Regions from separate parts of the Pelagibacterium flavum genome, predicted to be linked through region 2. Evidence: predicted binding sites of a transcription regulator. Region 2 holds the regulator's gene; the other holds the start of a gene.
What was found. The regulator LexA, encoded in region 2, represses DNA repair genes until DNA is damaged. The targets are predictions, from matches to a motif close to TGTTCNNNNTGTGTTCNG.

Region 1: the regulator LexA is predicted to act here: its motif matches at 2,009-2,026, upstream of ruvC (crossover junction endodeoxyribonuclease RuvC).

Annotation. Positions count from the first base shown of each region.
Region 1 is NZ_CP107716.1:890,554-895,023, reverse strand. It holds gene ruvB (Holliday junction branch migration DNA helicase RuvB) at 1-808, opposite strand, end outside; gene ruvA (Holliday junction branch migration protein RuvA) at 850-1,467, opposite strand; gene ruvC (crossover junction endodeoxyribonuclease RuvC) at 1,464-1,967, opposite strand; gene OF122_RS04475 (GGDEF domain-containing protein) at 2,152-2,973, shown strand; gene OF122_RS04470 (YebC/PmpR family DNA-binding transcriptional regulator) at 3,019-3,765, opposite strand; gene OF122_RS04465 (TIGR00282 family metallophosphoesterase) at 3,841-4,470, opposite strand, start outside.
Region 2 is NZ_CP107716.1:2,201,848-2,206,317, forward strand. It holds gene OF122_RS10980 (response regulator transcription factor) at 1-503, opposite strand, end outside; gene OF122_RS10985 (Bug family tripartite tricarboxylate transporter substrate binding protein) at 718-1,812, shown strand; gene lexA (transcriptional repressor LexA) at 1,945-2,652, shown strand; gene OF122_RS10995 (ComEC/Rec2 family competence protein) at 2,646-4,470, opposite strand, start outside.

The DNA of each region.
Region 1 (4,470 bases), 1.3 Mb from region 2:
CGGCAATGGTCTTGAGATAGCGCCGATCGAGCTGGTCGAGTCCCCTGGCATCGACATCGAGCCGCAACAGCGCCTTGTCGGCGACTTTGCGGTTGATCTCGGCAGCGCCTTCGACAAGCGCGAAATCGGTGACCCGGCGCAAGAGCCGCCCCGCGATGCGCGGTGTGCCGCGCGAACGTCGCGCCACTTCCAGAGCGCCGTCCGAGGTCATGGCCATGCCCATCAGCCGCGCGCCGCGCTCAACGATCTGGACCAGTTCCTCAGGGGTATAAAAGTTCAATCGCACCGGAATGCCGAACCGATCGCGCAAAGGCGTGGTCAACAACCCGGCGCGGGTGGTGGCGCCCACAAGGGTGAACTTGGCCAGATCGATGCGCACCGAACGCGCCACCGGGCCCTCCCCGATAATCAGATCGAGCTGGAAATCCTCCATCGCGGGATAGAGAATTTCCTCGACCGCCGGATTGAGACGGTGGATTTCGTCGATGAACAACACATCGCGCTCTTCGAGATTGGTCAAAAGCGCGGCCAGATCCCCCGCCTTGGCGATGACCGGGCCGGACGTGGCCCGAAAGCCCACGCCAAGCTCGCGCGAAATGATCTGGGCGAGCGTGGTCTTGCCCAGCCCTGGCGGGCCGACGAACAACACATGATCGAGCGCCGCCTGGCGCTGCCGCGCCGCTTCGATAAACACCTGAAGATTGGCGCGCGCCGCCTCCTGCCCGATGAACTCGGAAAAACCCGAGGGGCGCAGGGAAACATCGAGACTGTCGTCGCGGCCTTCGGCAGCATTGGTGAGATCGGTCATACTGGTTTGCTATTGCCCCCGGCGCCCGATTGCAACGGACCTCACGAACTCAATTCCCGCAAGCCCAGCCGGATGAGCTTTTCGGTGGGCGTGTCCTCGCCCTCTTTGGCCACGACCCGCGCCAGCGCGCTTGAGGCTTGCGCCTGTCCGTAGCCGAGATTGACCAGTGCCGAGACCGCATCGGACACATTGCCCGTGGCGACGCCTTCTCCCAGTGCGGTCTGCAGGCCCATGGCTCCGGCGTCGATGGAAACGCCAGCGGGAACCTTGCCCTTGAGTTCGGACACGATGCGCTGGGCCAGCTTGGGGCCGACCCCAGACGCGCGACCGACCATGGCCTTGTCCTGCAGCGCGATGGCCGAGGAGAGGTCGGAAGGCGAAAGGATCGAAAGGATGCCCAGTGCCACGCGTGAGCCCACGCCCTGGACGGTCATCAACAGTCTAAACCAGCTCTTTTCGCCCTCGGTGGCAAAGCCGTAGAGCCGGATCATGTCCTCGCGCACGATCATTTCGATAAACAGCACAGCCGCTTCACCAACGCGCGGCAAAGACTGCAAGGTGCGACCCGAACAATGGGCCTCGTAACACACGCCATTGACGTCGATCAGCGCGGTGTCATCCCCGAGCGTTTCAATGATGCCCTTGAGTTTGCCGATCATGCGCTCTTTGCCAGTTTGCGGTGTTGACGATGGTGGGCATGGCAAATGGCGATCGCCAGCGCATCGGCTGCGTCCGCCGATTTGAAATTGGCGGCAGGCATCAATGTCTTGACCATCAATTCGATCTGCTTTTTTTCCGCGTGACCGGTCCCGACCACCGACTTTTTTACGAGGTTGGCCGAATATTCGCCCACGGGCAGCCCCATCGAAGCCGGCGTCATGACAGCAATGCCGCGCGCCTGTCCGAGCAGCAGCGTCGAGCGCGCGCCGGCGTTGACGAAGGTTTCCTCCACCGCCGCTTCTGTCGGATGATGTTCGGCGATCAGCCGCATCAGCCCCTCATGGAGATGGACGAGGCGCAGGGAAAGCTCCTGGTCGACGGCCGGCGTCAAAACCCCGCAGGCGATAAAGCGCAGCCGGTTTCCTTCGGCCTCGATGATGCCCCAGCCGGTCCGCCGCAGCCCCGGATCGATCCCCATGATTCGCACGATATTCAACATGCCTCAAATTAGCCCGTTCCCGTCAGCCTACCAAGCGCAAAGTGAACAAACCAAAAACATCGGCAATTTTTCCCCTGACTTCACAGTCCGGGGCGTACGCCCAATTTTCCCCTTCCCGGCAAGATTGTGTTCATCCCTTACCGGATAGGGTTACCCCGGACGCAAACACTTTCGGTACACATTCATGGCACGCGAATTCAGACTGCCCCGGCAGGCCTGGGCCGGCATCGTTCGACGCACGCTCGGTCACATGGTGGTTGCAGTCCTGATTTCGGTGGCGCTGAGCTACATAATTCTCGAAGTGTTCTCGCAGGGAATCGGCGAAATCGGGTTGATAGTCGCAATTGTCGCACCGCTCGCGCTGGGCGGCCCGATGGTGTTCTACATGTCGGTGCGACAGTTCGAGCTGCAGATGGCCTATGACCGGCTCGAAGCGGCAGCGGCGCGCGACAGCCTGACCAATTGTTTCAACCATGGCGCATTTGTCGACGCGGTCAGCGGTGCGCTGCGCGACGAGCAGGCCGGCGGCGGCACATTGCTGGTCATAGATGCCGACCACTTCAAATCGATCAACGACCGCTTCGGCCACGCCAGCGGCGATACCGCGCTCAAGCTCATTGTGGCGGCCATCCGCTCCTCGGTCCGCCCCATCGACATCATCGGGCGATTGGGTGGTGAGGAATTCGGGGTCTTCCTGCCCGCTGCCGATGCCGAACTGGCAAACAGAACCGCCGAGATCATCCGGCAGTCGGTTCGGATGATCGAACTCGACGCCGGCGACAACGCCTGCGTTCTTTCCGTAAGCATCGGCGGCGCCGTTACCGCCGAACCGGTCGATTTCGGCGACATCTTCCGAAGCGCCGACGAACAACTCTATAAGGTCAAGGCGGCCGGGCGTAACGGCGTCAGTCTCGTTGTTCTGCTGCCGCGCCCCAAAGCACCCGCCGCGACAAAAGAGTCGACCGGGCTGGTCTATCGCGGTCATGAAATCAAGCGCAGCGCATGAAAAAGGCGGCCATCAAGGCCGCCCTTAAAAAAGCATATGCACCGGTCAGGCCGAAAGCTTGGCCATGTCCTCGTCGCTCATCTCGAAATTGGCATAGACGTTCTGGACGTCGTCATCATCGTCGAGATTGTCGATCATGCGCATCAGGCTCGCGCCCTTGTCAGCATCGACGGGCGTATTGGTCTGCGGCTTGAAGACCGCCTTGACACTTTCGGCCTCCCCGAGCGCTGCTTCGAGTGCTGTCGAGACATCGCCGATATCTTCAAAGGCGCAATAAATCGTGTGGCCCTCTTCGTCGGACTGCACGTCCTCGGCCCCGGCCTCGATGGCCGCTTCCATGACGGTATCTGCATCGCCCACCTTGGCGGGATAATAGATTTCCCCCACCCGATCGAACATGAAGGCAACCGAGCCGGTTTCCCCCATCGCGCCGCCGGCCTTTGAAAAGATGGCACGCACATTCGACGCCGTACGGTTGCGGTTGTCGGTCAGCGCCTCGACGATAACGGCAACGCCGCCGGGGCCGTAGCCCTCGTAGCGGACTTCTTCGTAATTGTCCCCGTCTCCGCCCTGCGCCTTCTTGATGGCGCGTTCGATATTGTCCTTGGGCATGGACTGGGCCTTGGCGTTGTTGACCGCCAGACGCAGGCGCGGATTCATCGCCGGATCGGGCATGCCCGACTTGGCGGCAACGGTGATCTCACGCGCCAGCTTGGAGAAGATTTTCGAGCGCACCGCGTCCTGACGGCCCTTGCGGTGCATGATGTTTTTGAACTGTGAATGGCCGGCCATGGTCGGACAGTTCCCTGTTTGGTCGTTAAAATGAGATTGGCGGGTTATAGGGGAGCGATCTGGAGAAATAAAGCCTCAGAATTGGGGCAGCGCTTGCGAGAGCGACCCACCGACACGCACGGGCTGGATTTGCGTGCACAGCCCCGAGGCCCTGTCTGTCTCGATTGCTACCCCGCACAGCGTGGCTTCCCCCTCGGACGGCGTGAACCGCGCCGTGGCCAGTCCGGTAACGAACCGGTTGAGCGGTTCTTCGAGTTCCATGCCGATCACGCTGTCATAATCCCCGCACATGCCCGCATCGCTCATCAGACCCGTTCCGCCACGCAGAATGCGGTGATCGGATGTCGGAATATGGGTGTGAGTGCCCACGACCAGCGAAACGCGGCCATCGAGATAATGGCCCATGCCCTGCATTTCCGAGGTTGCTTCAGCGTGAAAATCGACGACGATCGCATCCGCCTGTTCGCCCAGGGGGCAGCGGGCGATGGCGTTGTCGACGGCCCGGAACGGATCGTCCATCGGCGGCATGAACACCCGGCCCAGCGCATTGACCACCAGAACCTGATGGCCGTTGCGTCCGGTGATCATCGTTGCGCCACGACCCGGCGCGCCGGGAGGGAAATTGATCGGCCGGATCAGGGTGTCGTGGCGTTCGATGGCGGTCATCAACTCGCGCTGGTCAAACGCGTGATCGCCCAGCGTCAC
Region 2 (4,470 bases):
ACGCGCTCGGCATGGTCGAACAGGATCTCCCAGAGCGCGAGCTCGCGGCGTGGAAGGACGATCGGGCCGTCCGGGCTCGATATCTGGCGGCCGAGCCTATCGTAGCTGAGCTGGCCCAGAGTCTCGATATTGTGGACCCGCTGCCCCCTGCGGCGCCCAAGGGCGCGGACGCGCGCGTTGAGTTCGGCCATTTCGAATGGCTTGGTCATGTAATCGTCGGCGCCGGCATCGAGACCCACGATACGGTCCTGGAGACTGTCGCGGGCCGTGAGGACAAGCACGGGTATGTCGTTGCGCTCGGTGCCGAGGATGCGAATGACGTCCAGGCCGCTGCGTTTGGGCAGGTTTATATCGACAATGGCCAGATCGGCGCCCTCGGTGGACAGAAACTGCGAACCGTCATCGCCATTTGCCAACCAATCAACGGCGTGCCCCTCGTCCTGCAGGGATTGAATGACGGCACGCGCCAGCATTGTGTTGTCTTCGATCAGAACGATGCGCAAGCGCTTGTCCCTCCCCCGGGTCCTGTGATCGTCTCCTTTGGGGTCTCGTATTGCGAATGCCCCATTCTGCTCCTGGCAATGTGACCCCGGAGGGGCTTGGCTGGCAAGCAAATTTCCGTGAGGGGTGGCCTCGGCAGGGAACTGCGGTTAGACATTGGCCGGGCCGGTCGCGCTGGGAGGGTCACCGGTTCAGCCCAGTCGTTGGAGGAGGATCATGCACGGACTGCTGCGTTGGGCACGAAGCGTTGGCGCCGGGCTCGGGCTGCTGGCGATGGCAGCAGCGCCAGCCCTTGGACAGGTCAGTTTTGCGGGAAAAACTATAGAATGGATCGTTCCCTTCAGCCAAGGCGGAGGGTCTGACACATGGGCGCGGTTCAATGCGCCATTTCTGTCGCGGCACCTGCCCGGCAATCCGGAAATCGAAATCGTCAACGAACCCGGTGGTGGCGGGACGCGCGGCCCCAACACCTTCGCCAGCCAGGCCCGCCCGGATGGGCTGACTGTTCTGGGGACTTCGGGCTCGACGCAGTTTCCTTACCTGCTGGGTGATCTGCGCGTGCGGTACGACTACAAGGACTGGGAAGTTGCCATGGTCGCCCCGACCGGAGGCGTGATCTACGTATCGCCTCAAACAGGAGTCGACGGACCGGCGACAATCGAAAGGCTCCGGGATCAAACCCTGGTGTTTGCCAGTCAGGGGCCGACGTCGCTTGACCTGGTACCCATGCTGGCCTTCCGGCTGCTTGGCCTCGATGTCAGCTATGTATTCGGCTACACGGGCCGTGGCGATGGCCTGATCGCCATGGAACGGGGCGAGGTGAGCATCGATTACCAAACGACCGCATCCTACTTGCGCAATGTCTTGCCCATGGTCGAGGCCGGCGAGGCCGTGCCGCTGATGAGTTGGGGAGTCCTTGACGAGAATGGTGAGATGCAACGCGACCCGACATTTCCAGATCTTCCCATTGTGGAGGAAGTTTATGAAATGCTGTACGGGGCGCCCCCTTCGGGAGCGGACTACGAGGCTTATCGCGCGTTCAATATTGCTGGATTTGCCGCGCAGAAAATGGTGATCTTGCCCCAGAACACGCCGCCCGAGATTGTCGAAACCTGGCGGCAGGCATGGCGTGATGTATTTGAAGATCCCGAATATCGCGCCAATGTCGGGGCCGTTCTGGGGGCTTATGAACAGGTTACGGGACGCGCGGCCGAGGCGTTGTTCATCGAGGGAACAACGATTGATCCGACGGCGCGCCAGCGCATATTGGACATGCTCGCAAACGAATATGCAGTGCGATTAAGCGACTAATAACGGCCCCAACTCATCAATCGGCATATGGCTTGCCTCCCGCTTTCTACAGTGGGAGCTTGCGGAACATTTACGGAACATGTATAAAAGTTCAATATTTGTTCCGATTCGACGCCGCCGAGGGATCCGCCAATGTTGACGCGCAAACAGCACGAACTTCTGATGTTCATCCATGAGCGGATGAAAGAGAGCGGCATTCCGCCTTCTTTTGACGAGATGAAGGAAGCGCTGGATCTGAAATCGAAATCGGGCATTCACCGGCTGATCACGGCGCTGGAGGAGCGCGGGTTCATCCGTAGGCTGCCGAACCGGGCCCGGGCGCTCGAAGTCGTGAAGCTGCCGGACTCAATGAACCCTTCGCTCGGCGGACGCAAGGCGCGGTTCGAGCCTTCGGTCATCGAGGGCACGCTGGGCAAGGTTCCGGCAAAGACCATGGCACCCAAGCAGGACAATGGCGGATCTGTTGCCATTCCGGTGATGGGGCGCATTGCTGCGGGCGTGCCGATCGAGGCGATCCAGACCCATTCTCATTCCATCGCGGTTCCGCCCGAAATGCTGGGTTCCGGCGAGCATTTTGCGCTGGAAGTGCGCGGGGATTCGATGATCGATGCCGGGATCTTCGACGGCGATACGGTTTTGATCCGCAAGCAGGATGCGGCGGGCAATGGCGAGATCGTGGTGGCACTGGTGGACGACGAGGAAGCGACCCTCAAGCGTTTGCGCAAAAAGGGCAATGCGGTGGCGCTCGAAGCGGCAAACCCAGCTTACGAGACCCGCATTTTCGGCCCCGACCGCGTCAAGGTTCAGGGGCGGCTCGTGGGGTTGCTGCGGCGCTACTGAGTCTGGATGCGCCAGCGGCGGCTGGGACCGTCGATGGCGGTGCGGATCGTGGGTGGCAGATCGGGACCATTCCAATCGATCATATGGGCGCCGTGGCGTGCAAGATCGGACGCATTGATGACCAGTGTAGCGGCCACGGCGCATTGGGGTGGCGCGGTCAGACGCGTGACGACGATGTCGGCGATGCGGCAATCTTCATCAAAGGCGTCGCGGGATTTGACCAGGGCGATTGTGTAGCCATCCTCGGTTGTCAGTATGCAGCCACGGCTATCGCATCCCGCGGCAGGATGAGCGTCTTCGATCACAGTGATATAGCGTTCCGACCAGATTGTTGTGGCGAAGGTGTTGTTGCGGCCGGCGATCAAGGCGACGCGGTCTCCGCTGCGGACGGCCAGTGCCTGACTTTGATCGGCAATGAAGATGTCGGGCGCCTGCTCAAGGCAGAAAAAGGCGATCAGCGGAACGGCGGCAATCGGGCCAATGACGCGCATGCGGGTTCGGAAATAGGCCAGCCAGGCCAGGGCGAGCAGGGCCACGCCGAGCGCGAGCGGCGACAGGATGGGGCTGGGATCGAAGCCGCCGCTTAAATCGCGCACGAAGCCAGCGCACCAGAGCATTGCCTCGATACTCCAGCCGAGCGCAGCATATGGCAGGGCTTCGAGGCCGATCGGGAGCAACAGGGTTCCGAGCAGCGCGGCGGGCATCATCACAAAGGTCACGATCGGCATGACCATGAGATTGCCCAGGACACCGAAAGGCGCGGTCTGCTGAAAGTGGTATGCGCTGAACACCAGGGTCGCCAGCCCGGCGATGACACTGGTGGTCGCGATGTCGAGCATGAGGGCCAGCGCCCTGCCCCGCTGGGGGTGTTCCCGATCTTCCCGATGCCGACGGGCCAGTTCAAAAGCTGAGATCAGAGCAATGACGGCGGCGAAAGAGAGCTGGAAAGAGGCCCGGAATACGCTGGTCGGCTCGAACACAATGATGGCGAGCCCGGCAATGGCGACATTGCGCATGGTCAGCGCCTGCCGGCCGGCAATTATGGCCGCAAAGATCAGTGCCAGCATGATGGTGGAGCGCACCGCTGGAATGACCATGCCCGAAATCACCATATAAGCCAGTGCTGTGGCGATGCCGGCGCCAGCGGCGATCTTTTTGATGGGAAAGCGCTGGGCCAGGCCATGGCTCAGCGAGAGCAGGAAGCGTACGCAGGCAAACATGGTGCCAGCGACCAGCGTCAAGTGCAGACCGGAAATGGCGATGACATGGGCAATGCCGGCCGAGGCCATCAGTTCGCGGTCCTCCTCGGTGATCCGGCTCTGATCGCCGGTCACGAGCGCCGCGGCGATACCGCCGATCCTTTCACCCAATTGAGCGACGATGCGTGCGGTGATCGTGGCACGGACATCCTTGACGATGCGTGCGAGCCCACCCTCTCCGCCTTGTTCTATTTCGATGTCGCCGAACGCAGTCCCGTAGGCGCCAATGCCGTCGAAATGACTTATGAACTGCGAGTCGTAGCCGCCGGGAACGGCAGGCGGCGGAACCGGATAGAAGCGGATGCGAGCGGTGAGGGTGTCGCCGGGCGAGACAGTATATGACCCCGGTACCGTGACGCGAGCCATGCGGATTTCGGGCACCGTCCAATCAGGGGTGCCCGCAATATCGGAGAGTATCCAGCGTTGCTGGCTGCCATCGTCATAAGTGACCGCTTCGATGCGCGCCGTGTAGGTTCCGTAGCGCGGCGCTTCGAGCATTGGCGTACCGAAAAGCGCGGCATGAACGGGCAGAAGAACCATTCCGACAGCAAACATGGCG